Methylobacillus flagellatus KT: one gene and its partner. The protein of the gene in region 1 binds, or shares a complex with, the protein of each later gene. Links are inferred from orthologs where the notes say so. Each region holds a gene or a part of one and is shown in the gene's direction. Other genes may lie near its edges.

Region 1 (5,446 bases):
AGAATGTGCCTGCCTTCGCATGCTCCTGCAAGCAGGTGCCAAGTTGCAATGCTGGGAATGCTCTCAGTGCCGAGCACGGGACGCAGGCGAGGATGTTGCCATCGCTGCACCTTCGCAACTGAATTGATGCCAGCATCAACCCAGATTTCGAGGGTGGGGTGCTTGGAAAGCAGGGTATGGATGAGAGTGCGATGGTCGTTGCGGCATTGTATGGCGTCCAAATCGGCAATGTAGAGGGCGGGGAATGGGTATAATCCCAGCAATGCACCCACAATCTCTTGCGCCTCACTGCCATTGCAAAGATTGGACACAATCGGCTGGTAATGTGCGCGATTGCCTTGACGCGCATGCACCACGGCACCATTCATCAGATCAATTACGGGTATGACTTGCACCAACACTCCTTTTTCCATGCCTCGGTTACCAACTACAATGCGAATTCTAGTACTTGAATACATTACTGCAGGCGGATTATACCGTGAGCCAATCCCGGTATCGCTGGCGCAGGAGGCTATCTTGATGCGTGATGCCATGCTGGACGCCATGGATGGTGTTCCGGGCGTGGATATTCTTCTGGCACATGATCCGCGCTTGCCAATGCCAACCCATGCGTCGCAGTGTCATGTACTGAACGATGACGATGAGCCCTGGCAAATATGGATGTCGTTGATGGCAGCGGCAGACATGGTGTGGCTGGTTGCGCCTGAAAGTGCGGGCGTATTGCAGCAATTGACAGAGGCGGTGGAGGCCTCCGGTAAAGTTTTGCTTACAAGCGCAAGCGAAGCCGTACGCATGGCTGGAAGCAAGTGGCAAACGTATAGGCAGCTGCATGGCGCGGGCGTGCCGGTTGTGGAAACGATGCAGGCCCCCCATCGCCCTGATTCAGGAAGTGCCTGGGTGGTTAAACCCGATGATGGTGTGAGCTGCGACAACGCAAGGTATTTCCATGATGCTGATGCGCTGGAAAGCTGGCTGCAGAATATCCCGGCAGGTCATATTGTCCAGCCTTATGTGCAAGGATTGCCGGCAAGTCTGACCATGCTTTGCCGGGGCGGCGAGGCGTGGCTATTGGCGTGTAACCAGCAACTGGTTGAGGTTGAGCAGGGCAGGATACGCTATTGCGGTGGGATCGTGAATGGTACTGCCGAACGATGGACGGATTTTGACGAACTTGCTCGCCAGGTTGCCGCTGCCATACCAGGGCTCTTTGGTTATGTGGGCGTGGATTTGATCATCGGCAATGATGGCTGTTTGCATGTCCTGGAAGTAAATCCTAGATTGACGACTTCTTTTGCCGGGCTCCAGGCTGCCATTCACTATAACCCGGCGCGGTTGCTGCTGGACTTGTTTTATAATGAGGACTTCAAGCTGCCGTCTGGTTTGCAGCGCAACCGAATTGAAATCAAGCTGAATGACTGAAACAACCTCTTCCCCCCAACATTATCTCGGTTGGGATATTGGTGGCGCCAACCTGAAAGTAGCCCTCGTGCGTCCGGATGGCATTGCTGTCAAGGTCATCCAGGTTCCATGTCCTTTGTGGCAAGGCATGGATAGACTGGATGCCGCAATCGATCTGGCACTTGCTGAGCTCGGTGGGCCTGGTGGTGCCAAGCACAGCGTGACCATGACGGGTGAGCTCGCGGATATTTTCCCAGACCGGGCAAGCGGTGTCTGGGAAATTGCCTTGCGAACACATGCCATGTTGGGATCGGAACTATGTTTCTTTGCAGGTGCGAGCGGGTTTGTGCCACTGGCCCAGGTGCAGCAGCATGCCAATGCGATTGCGTCGGCCAATTGGCTGGCAAGTGCTGCCTTTGTTGCCACTAAGCTGCAGCAGGGCCTGTTCATCGATATTGGTAGTACCACTGCAGATTTTGTCCTGCTGCATGATGGTCGCCCTGTCAATCGCGGGCAGACCGATGCGGAGCGCATGCAGCATGAAGAGTTGGTGTATACCGGCGTAGCGCGTACTTCCCTCATGGCATTGGCTTCGCGCATCCCTTTTGCCGGACAATGGCAAAACGTGGCGGCTGAACATTTTGCCACCACGGCCGATGTCTACCGACTGACCGGTGAATTGGACCCAGCTGAAGATATGGCAGCGACTGCAGACGGTGCAGGCAAGAGCATGGACGAGACTTGCAGACGTTTGGCAAGAATGGTGGGGCGAGATGCAGACGATGCGGACAAGACAGCTTGGGTGCACTTGGCGCAGGCGTTCAGGCAGCAGCAGCTCGCTATATTGCGGGATGCTGTCCTATGTAACCTTTCGCGCAATGTGGTCCGGCCCGGGGCACCATTCATTGGCGCCGGGGCAGGTGTGTTCTTGGTGCGAGAGCTGGCACAGCAGCTAGGCCACGAGTTCCTGGCAGCCAGCTCCTTGCTGAAGGCGGAATCGGATCAGGCCAGGAATTGGGCGGGTGTATGTTTGCCTGCTTATGCTGTTGCCAACCTTGGCATTACTGCCAACAGTCAGGAGCGCGCATGCTGAGGCACGAGCTTCCCTACCAGGTTGATAGTGCTCCCCTGTTTGCGAAAATAGCGCAACGCCCCTGGGCCATATACCTTGATAGCGGTCGCCCCGGCAACGAATACGGGCGTTACGATATCATGGTCGCCGATCCTGTGATGACATTCACCACCCATGCGGGCGTGACAGAGGTGCGTGGCCAAGAAGGGGTGCAAGCGTCACGTGAAGATCCGTTTTTTCTGTTGAAGCAGGCGTTGCAGCAATATCCGCGACTGCAGTCGGATCTACCTTTTACTGGCGGGGCAGTCGGATATTTTGGCTATGACCTGGCACGGCATATCGAATCCCTGCCCAATCTGGCGCAGGATGGCGAACACATTCCGGAGATGATGGTCGGCATCTATGACTGGGCTGTCATTGTCGATCACGAGAAACAGCAAGCCTGGCTGGTATGCTGTGCCATTGCCGAAGAGCGCAAAGCTGGCTGGAAGTCGCTATGCGCATTGTTTGACGGACATTTCACGCAGCAGGCCAGTAGCTTTGCTATTGAAACACCAGTGCGCTCGAATTTTGATGCTGCAAGCTATCAACATGCGTTTGAACGCATCCAGCGTTATATCCACGAAGGTGATTGCTACCAGGTGAACCTGGCGCAACGGTTTAGCGCAGCGGCCAGTGGTGACGCCTGGCAGGCCTATCAATACTTGCGCAGCATCGGACCGGCGCCATTCATGGCATTCATGAACCTGCCCGGCTTGCAGGTGCTCTCAGATTCGCCGGAGCGCTTTCTTCAGGTCACCGGCCGTCATGTGGAAACCCGTCCGATCAAAGGCACCCGGCCTCGCTCATCTGATGCCGATGAAGATGAGCGCCAGGCAGCCGACCTGAAAAGCAGCCTTAAAGACAGGGCTGAGAATCTCATGATCGTGGACTTGCTGCGCAACGATATCGGCAAGAGTTGCGCGATCGGTTCCGTCAGAGCCGACCGCCTGTTCGTGCTGGAAAGCTATGCCAATGTGCACCATCTGGTCAGCGCCGTGACCGGGAAGCTGGCCGATCAATTTGAGGCTGTTGATCTATTGCGCGGCGCATTTCCCGGTGGTTCCATCACAGGGGCACCCAAGCTCAGAGCCATGGAAATCATCGAAGAGCTCGAGCCGCACCGGCGCGGTATCTACTGCGGCGCCATTGGATATATCGGGTTTGACGGCAATATGGATACCAATATTGCCATTCGTACGGCAGTTTATTCTCACAGGGAAATCCGTTTCTGGGCTGGAGGTGGTATCGTAGCGGATTCGGAAGCGGATAAAGAATATCGCGAAACCTGGGACAAGGCATCAACCATGCTGAAACTCGTTGAACATTTTCGGGGTGACCAAGATGTGGGTAATTAAACTGGGAGGCAGTCTGCTGGGTTCGTCCGAGCTCAATCTTTGGCTTGACGTCGTGGCTCGCCACGGAGATGGTAAGGTGCTGATTGTGCCAGGCGGTGGCATTTTTGCCGATGCGGTACGCGATGCCCAGCTCAGCAGCGGCGTCGATGATGCGACCGCTCATCGCATGGCGGTCATGGCCATGGACCAGTACGGCGTCCTGATGACCGGCTTGAGTCCGCGCCTGGTTACCGCCAGGAGCGAACTGGAAATTGCCGAGCGTGGCTGGCAACATCGCGGCATCGTCTGGCTGCCCAGCGAAATGATTTGCGCCGACGAGTCCATTCCCATGAATTGGGGGATCACGTCGGACAGCTTGGCGGCTTATCTCGCCGCCAAGCTCAATGCCGAACACCTGATTCTTGTGAAATCCTCGCGCCCCGATGCGGATCAGCAAGTGTCGTTGGAAAAGCTGACCAAGGAAGGGTTTGTCGATGAGGCTTTCGGGGATCACATTGCCGGGCAGTCGTTCAACACCTGGGTGGTTGGCCGTCAGGACTGTGTAGCATTCAACGAGGGCTTCAGGGAAGAAGAACTGATGCGTGTAGGTTTGCCGGTGCGTTGTTCGTGGAATTAAAGGAGGCCAGCATGAGCGATGCGGAGCGTACTTATAGTGAAACAGAAATCCAAGCCAGGATAGAGGCCGAGTTGCCACACTGGTATTACGAAGATGGCTGGATACGCCGCAAATACAGGACCAGCGGCTGGAAGGCTACCCTAATGGTGGTCAATACCGTCGGGCACCTCGCCGAGGCTGCCTGGCACCATCCCGACCTGACTGTGTCATACGCGTTCGTCATCGTCAAGCTGTGCACCCATAGTGCCAAAGGCATTACCGACAAGGATTGGGAGCTCGCTCGCAAGATAGAATCCGTGATCCAGTGGCAACCTGCCAAAGAGCAGGGTGCGCTGGAGGGCACGCCCAACGACGACGCCCGCTTCAAATATATCAAGTACGACTGATTTGTAGATTCGATCTTAAGTTTTTCTTCAACTCACATGAACGGCCAGGAGATTTGTCCTGGCCGTTTTTTTTATTTTGCCCTAAAGAAAAATCAGAGACCGCCGATAGACAAAGTAAGATTTTCATATTTTTCATATTTACTGTATTTATCAAAATGTGTATACTGTGCTTCAGTGGCAATGAAAAATTGCCCGGCATAAGTTGAGTGAGTAGTTAAAAGGAGAGATGGACATGTTTGCAACGATGAAACAGTGGCTTGTGAATCTTTACTTGGACGAAGAGGGTGCGAGCGGCATTGAATATGCCTTGATTGCGGCCATGGTGGCTGTCGTAATCGCAGGATTGTCTGGAAATGTGCGTCAAGCAGTGACCACAATTTTTACTAACATTAGTAATGCTCTTACTACAGCTGCTGGTCCATCTTCCGGGGGCTAACAAATGCTAATCATGCTCTGTATCTGGGCGGGATCGCTGGCTTATTATGATTTCTCCCAGCGACGCATTCCCAATCTGCTCAGTTTGGGAGCATTGATCTTTGGCCTCGGCTATATGTCGGTAGCCGGGCAAGTCTTTTAC
Region 2 (5,401 bases), 880 kb from region 1 along the record:
CCTGGATCACGCGGGGTATCAGCCGGTATGGGCGTTATGGGTGCTGATGGCGACACTCTCGATTGTCGGTATGCTGATTGCTGCCCTGCAGTCCTCGCGCGAGGTGACGGAAAGGGCATTGCGCCACAGCGAAACCAAGTTCAGGGCGGTGATCGAAAATGCCCAGGACGGTATCGTCAGCATAGATGAGGACGGCAGGCTGGTGGAATTCAATCATGCAGCGGAGGTCATGTTTGGCTATCGCCGCGAGGATGTGCTGGGAAAGATGCTGGTGGATATCCTGATTCCACTCTCGCTACGTGATGCCCACAGGCGGGGGCACGAGCGATATCTGGCTTCAGGGGTCAGTAAGATGCTCGACCGCAGGCTGGAGCTGAGCGCTTTGCGCGCCGACGGTACCGAGTTCCCGGTCGAAGTGACCATCACCTCGCTCAAGGAGCAGGGCCTGCCGCTGTTGACGGGCTTTTTCCGCGACCTGACAGAGCGCCGCAAGGTCGAGTCTGAAATCCGTAACCTGGCTTTCTATGATGCGTTGACTACCTTGCCGAACCGCCGCCTGCTGCTGGACAGGCTGCAGCAGGCGATTGCGGCAAGTGTCAGGCATGGCAGGCATGGTGCCGTATTGTTCATTGACTTGGATAACTTCAAGGCACTGAATGATTCACGCGGGCATGATATCGGTGACTTGCTGCTGGTGGAAGTGGCGCGCCGTCTGCGTCAGTGCGTGCGCAATGAAGATACGGTAGCCCGGCTCGGGGGCGATGAGTTCGTGATTGTGCTGGAGGATCTCAGCCTCAATCTGGAGCAGGCCATTGCGCAAACCCGGCAGGTTGCCCAGAAGGTCTTGGAGATCATCAACCATCCGTACCAGCTGGGCGAAATTGAGCATCATAATTCATCCAGTATCGGCATTGTCCTGTTTAATGGCAATTTCGTCAGCATGGAAGAGCTGCTCAAGCGTTCCGATACTGCCATGTACGAGGCAAAGGCGGCCGGGCGCAATACCTTGCGCTTTTTTGATCCTGCCATGCAGGCGGCCCTGGAAAGACGGGTCGATATGGAATTGCAGCTGCGCCTGGCGATCGTACAGAAGCAACTCAGGCTATTCTGCCAGGTACAGGTGGATGCCGAGCGCAAGGTCTTTGGGGCGGAAATCCTGTTGCGGTGGCAACATCCGGACCATGGACTGCTGGCTCCCAAGGAGTTTGTCGGTATTGCCGAGGACAGCGGGTTGATCGTGTCGATAGGCCATTGGGTGTTGTATAACGCCTGTCTGCAGCTCAAGGACTGGGAAGCTCGCCCGGGCTTCGACAGCTTGCAGCTGGCCGTGAATGTCAGCGCCCGCCAGTTCCGCCATGCTGATTTTGTCGACGAAGTCAGGAAGATCCTGCAGAGCACAGGCGCGGATCCCAGCCTGCTCAAGCTCGAGCTGACTGAAAGTGTGGTGCTGGACAATATTGCGGATGCGGTTGCCAAGATGAACGCCTTGCGTGAGCTCGGGGTGCGTTTCTCCATGGATGACTTCGGCACCGGGTATTCTTCCCTGGCCTATCTCAAGCGCTTGCCGCTCAGCCAGGTCAAGATTGATCGGTCGTTCGTGCGCGAGATCGCCGAGGATGCTAGCGATGCGGCTATGGTGCAGGCCATTCTGGCGATGAGCAACACACTGGGACTGAAGGTGATTGCCGAAGGTGTGGAGACCGAAGTGCAGTTTGAATTGCTGCAAAGCTATGGTTGCCGGTTTTTCCAGGGGTATCTGTTTGCCAAGCCCATGTTGATCCAGGATTTTGAGCAGATGGTGCAGGACAAGGACTTTTTTTTATGATCAATTGCGCCCAGAATAACAGATTCGCCCGGTGCAAGATGAAGGATGCACATTATGCTGTTGATGCTCGATAACTATGACTCGTTTACCTACAATCTCGTGCAATATCTGGGCGAGTTGGGGCAGAACGTCCAGGTCTACCGCAACGATGAGATCGACCTGGCAGGCGTAGCTGCCCTCAACCCTCGCCATATCGTGATTTCGCCCGGCCCCTGTACGCCCAATGAGGCCGGCATTTCCGTGCCGCTGATCCACGAATTCGCGGGCAAGATCCCCATCCTCGGGGTATGTCTCGGCCACCAGAGCATAGGCCAGGCCTTTGGCGGCAAGATCGTCCATGCCAAGCAGCTCATGCACGGCAAGACCTCCGAAATCCACCATGCCGACCTTGGCGTGTTCAAAGGCTTGCCCAATCCCTACACGGCAACGCGCTATCACTCGCTGGTGATTGAGCGCGAGTCGATTCCGGATTGTCTGGAAATTACTGCCTGGACAGAAGACGGCGAGATCATGGGTGTGCGCCACAAGACATTGCCGATCGAGGGCGTGCAATTCCACCCCGAGTCCATTCTCACCCAGTACGGCCACGAGCTGCTGAACAATTTCCTGAAAGCGTATTGATGAGCATGACCCCCAAGCTTGCCCTGCAGAGGCTGATCGACCATACCGATTTCACACACGAAGAAATGCTGGACGTGATGCAGCAGATCATGGGCGGCGCCTTCACCACGGTCCAGATCGCCGGCTTTCTTGCCGGCTTGCGCGTCAAGGGCGAGACCGTCACGGAGATTGCTGCAGCAGCGCAGGTGATGCGTGCACTTTCCAGCAAGGTGGAAGTGGAAGACAGCAGCTACCTGGTCGATACCTGCGGTACCGGCGGTGCTCCCACCAAGGCTTTTAACGTGTCCACGGCGTCGGCCTTCGTGGCTGCCGGAGCCGGTGCGCGTATCGCCAAGCACGGCGGGCGCGCAGCCTCGTCCAAGAGCGGCTCCGCCGATGTACTGGAGGCGCTGGGCGTCAATATCGGCCTCACACCCGAGCAAGTGGCCCGATGCGTGAATGAGGCGGGTATCGGCTTCATGTTCGCCCCTAACCACCATGCGGCGATGAAATACGCAGCGCCGGTGCGGCGCGAGCTAGGCGTGCGCACCATGTTCAATCTGTTGGGGCCGATGACCAATCCGGCAGGGGCCAAGCGTCAGGTGATGGGCGTGTTCGATCGCGACCTGGTCAGCCTGTTGGCACATACGTTGAAAAAGCTCGGTAGCGAGCATGTGATGGTGGTGCACAGCGCGGACGGGATGGATGAAATTTCCTTCTCCGCGGATACCTATGTTGCCGAGCTCAAGCATGGCGAGGTAAACGAATATACCCTCAATCCTGCCCAGTTCGACATGCCTTTGCATGAGATCGACAGCATCCATGTGGAAAACGCCCAGCAATCCAGCGAGATTATCCTCGGGGTGTTGTCTGGCGCGCGTGGCCCGGCGCGCGACATCGTCCTGCTGAACGCGGGGGCGGCGATTTACGTGTCCGGGATCGCGGGCGATTTGCAGGACGGCATAGCGCAGGCTGCCCATTCGCTGGACTCCGGCGCGGCATTGCACAAGCTGCAGCAGCTCAAGGCGCTGAGCCAGGCGGCATGATGCGCCTAGAGCCATGCCCTTCGGGTTGCCCCGGCAGCGCAGCCGCGCTGCAAATCCTCGCCGGACAATCAAGATGGCTTCGGTTCGTGCCTTGCATCGTTTACACCGCCGGGACAGCGCGCCCCATGAAAATATCGTGAACAGGTTCTTATGGTTGGTGGTTGCCATTGCAGCTGCCTATACCTTTTTCCATTTCACGCAGCCAGGGCAGCATGATGCTGCCGGGGTTCAGGCAGTATCGGTCTCTTCCCATGCTGCGGCGAACCAGCGGATAGCACAGGCATTCAGCCAGCGGGAGCATGGCGTGGCGGTACAATCTGCCGGCGTGGTGAGTAAAGTGCTGCCGGACGACAATGATGGGTCGCGCCACCAGCGCTTCATTCTTGAGCTGGATAACGGTATGACAGTGCTGGTGGCGCATAATATCGATCTGGCGCCCAGGCTGGATGGCCTGGAGGTCGGCGATGTCGTGGAGTTCAATGGTGTCTATGAATGGAACGCCAAGGGGGGCGTCATACACTGGACCCATCATGACCCTCGCGGCCAGCATGCGGGCGGATGGCTGCGCTATCAAGGCAGGTTGTATCAATAATCAGAAATATAGTCATGATTAACGAAAGCGATTGCAGGGCAATGTCAGACATACTCAATAAAATTCTGGAAGTGAAGCGGGCGGAAATCGATGCTGCGCGACAGCGTAGGCCATTGGCGGCAGTCGAAGCGGAGGCGCTGGCCCAGGCCGCGCCACGTGCATTCCTCCGCGCAATTCAAGAGAAGATTGCGGCAGGCAAGGCGGCCGTGATTGCGGAAATCAAGAAGGCCAGTCCCTCCAAGGGCGTGATTCGCGAGGATTTCCGTCCTGCCGAGATTGCTGCCAGTTACGCCAGCCATGGCGCGGCCTGCCTTTCCGTATTGACCGACGAGCAGTTCTTCCAAGGCAGTGCCGAATATCTCCAGGCGGCGCGCGCCGCCTGTGATATTCCTGTATTGCGCAAGGACTTCATGATAGACCCCTACCAGGTGTTCGAGGCGCGCGCGATGGGGGCTGATTGCATCCTGCTGATCGCGGCAGCGCTTGACCTGTCCCAGATGCGTGAGTTGGAAACCATCGCCCACCGGCTCGCCATGAGCGTGCTGGTAGAGGTGCACAACGGCGAGGAGCTGGAGCAGGCCTTGCAGCTGAAGACGCCGTTGCTGGGGATCAACAATCGAAACCTGCGCACCTTCGAGGTGACGCTGGAAACGACATTGTCACTGCTGCCCCGTATCCCTGCAGGCAAGACCGTCGTCACCGAGTCGGGCATCTTCACTGCCGAGGACGTTGCCTTGATGCGCCGCCATGCGGTGCATACCTTCCTCGTTGGCGAGGCATTCATGCGCCAGCCTGATCCAGGTTTGGCATTGGCCCAGGTATTCGCATAAGGAATTTGTATGACTGCATCAGCACGCCAGTTTCTTGCCATCCGCCCACGCCGCATGCGACGTGACGATTTTTCGCGTCGGTTGATGCGCGAGCATGTGCTCACTGTCGATGACCTGATCTATCCTGTATTCGTGTTGGAAGGGGAGCACCGAGTCGAGGAAGTCGCCTCCATGCCTGGCGTGCAACGCCAGAGCATAGATCGCCTGCTGGAAACCGCTGGGCAATGCGTGGCGCTAGGCATACCTGCACTGGCGCTATTCCCTGTCGTCGACCAGCAATACAAGAGTCTGACCGCAGATGAAGCATGGAATCCCGACGGGCTGGTGCCGCGCACCGTGCGCGCGCTCAAGGCGCTCTATCCGCAACTGGGCATCATCACCGATGTCGCGCTCGACCCTTACACCACGCATGGGCAGGACGGTGTCATCGACGATACCGGTTATGTGCTCAACGACGAGACTGTGGCAATCTTGGTGAAACAGGCGCTTTGCCATGCGCAGGCAGGGG

The links. Proteins that work in one complex are often made in the same cells at the same time.
Region 2: the proteins of pabB (region 1) and MFLA_RS12595 are in contact, whole or in part, in a solved structure (PDB 8RP0), measured with the Escherichia coli proteins. The link is inferred for Methylobacillus flagellatus KT from one-to-one orthologs.

Annotation. Positions count from the first base shown.
Region 1 is NC_007947.1:1,761,279-1,766,724, reverse strand. What follows is about bases 1,677-4,675. They hold pabB (aminodeoxychorismate synthase component I), read left to right. Parts: upstream 1,677-2,484; coding sequence 2,485-3,867; downstream 3,868-4,675. Other genes in these bases: MFLA_RS08435 (4a-hydroxytetrahydrobiopterin dehydratase), read left to right, coding at 4,495-4,675; MFLA_RS08440 (uridylate kinase), read left to right, coding at 3,854-4,483; MFLA_RS08450 (hydantoinase/oxoprolinase family protein), read left to right, coding at 1,677-2,491. In the rest of the region: MFLA_RS08460 (HisA/HisF-related TIM barrel protein), read right to left, coding at 1-395; MFLA_RS08455 (ATP-grasp domain-containing protein), read left to right, coding at 433-1,419; more of MFLA_RS08450, read left to right, coding at 1,412-1,676; more of MFLA_RS08435, read left to right, coding at 4,676-4,869; MFLA_RS08430 (Flp family type IVb pilin), read left to right, coding at 5,102-5,305; MFLA_RS08425 (A24 family peptidase), read left to right, coding at 5,318-5,446. UniProt on the Escherichia coli protein: Part of a heterodimeric complex that catalyzes the two-step biosynthesis of 4-amino-4-deoxychorismate (ADC), a precursor of p-aminobenzoate (PABA) and tetrahydrofolate.
Region 2 is NC_007947.1:2,643,874-2,649,274, reverse strand. The notes cover bases 709-3,662. They hold MFLA_RS12595 (aminodeoxychorismate/anthranilate synthase component II), read left to right. Parts: upstream 709-1,879; coding sequence 1,880-2,446; downstream 2,447-3,662. Other genes in these bases: MFLA_RS12585 (DUF3465 domain-containing protein), read left to right, coding at 3,608-3,662; trpD (anthranilate phosphoribosyltransferase), read left to right, coding at 2,446-3,471; MFLA_RS12600 (putative bifunctional diguanylate cyclase/phosphodiesterase), read left to right, coding at 709-1,825. Outside these bases: more of MFLA_RS12600, read left to right, coding at 1-708; more of MFLA_RS12585, read left to right, coding at 3,663-4,063; indole-3-glycerol phosphate synthase TrpC, read left to right, coding at 4,105-4,893; hemB (porphobilinogen synthase), read left to right, coding at 4,903-5,401. UniProt on the Escherichia coli protein: Part of a heterodimeric complex that catalyzes the two-step biosynthesis of 4-amino-4-deoxychorismate (ADC), a precursor of p-aminobenzoate (PABA) and tetrahydrofolate.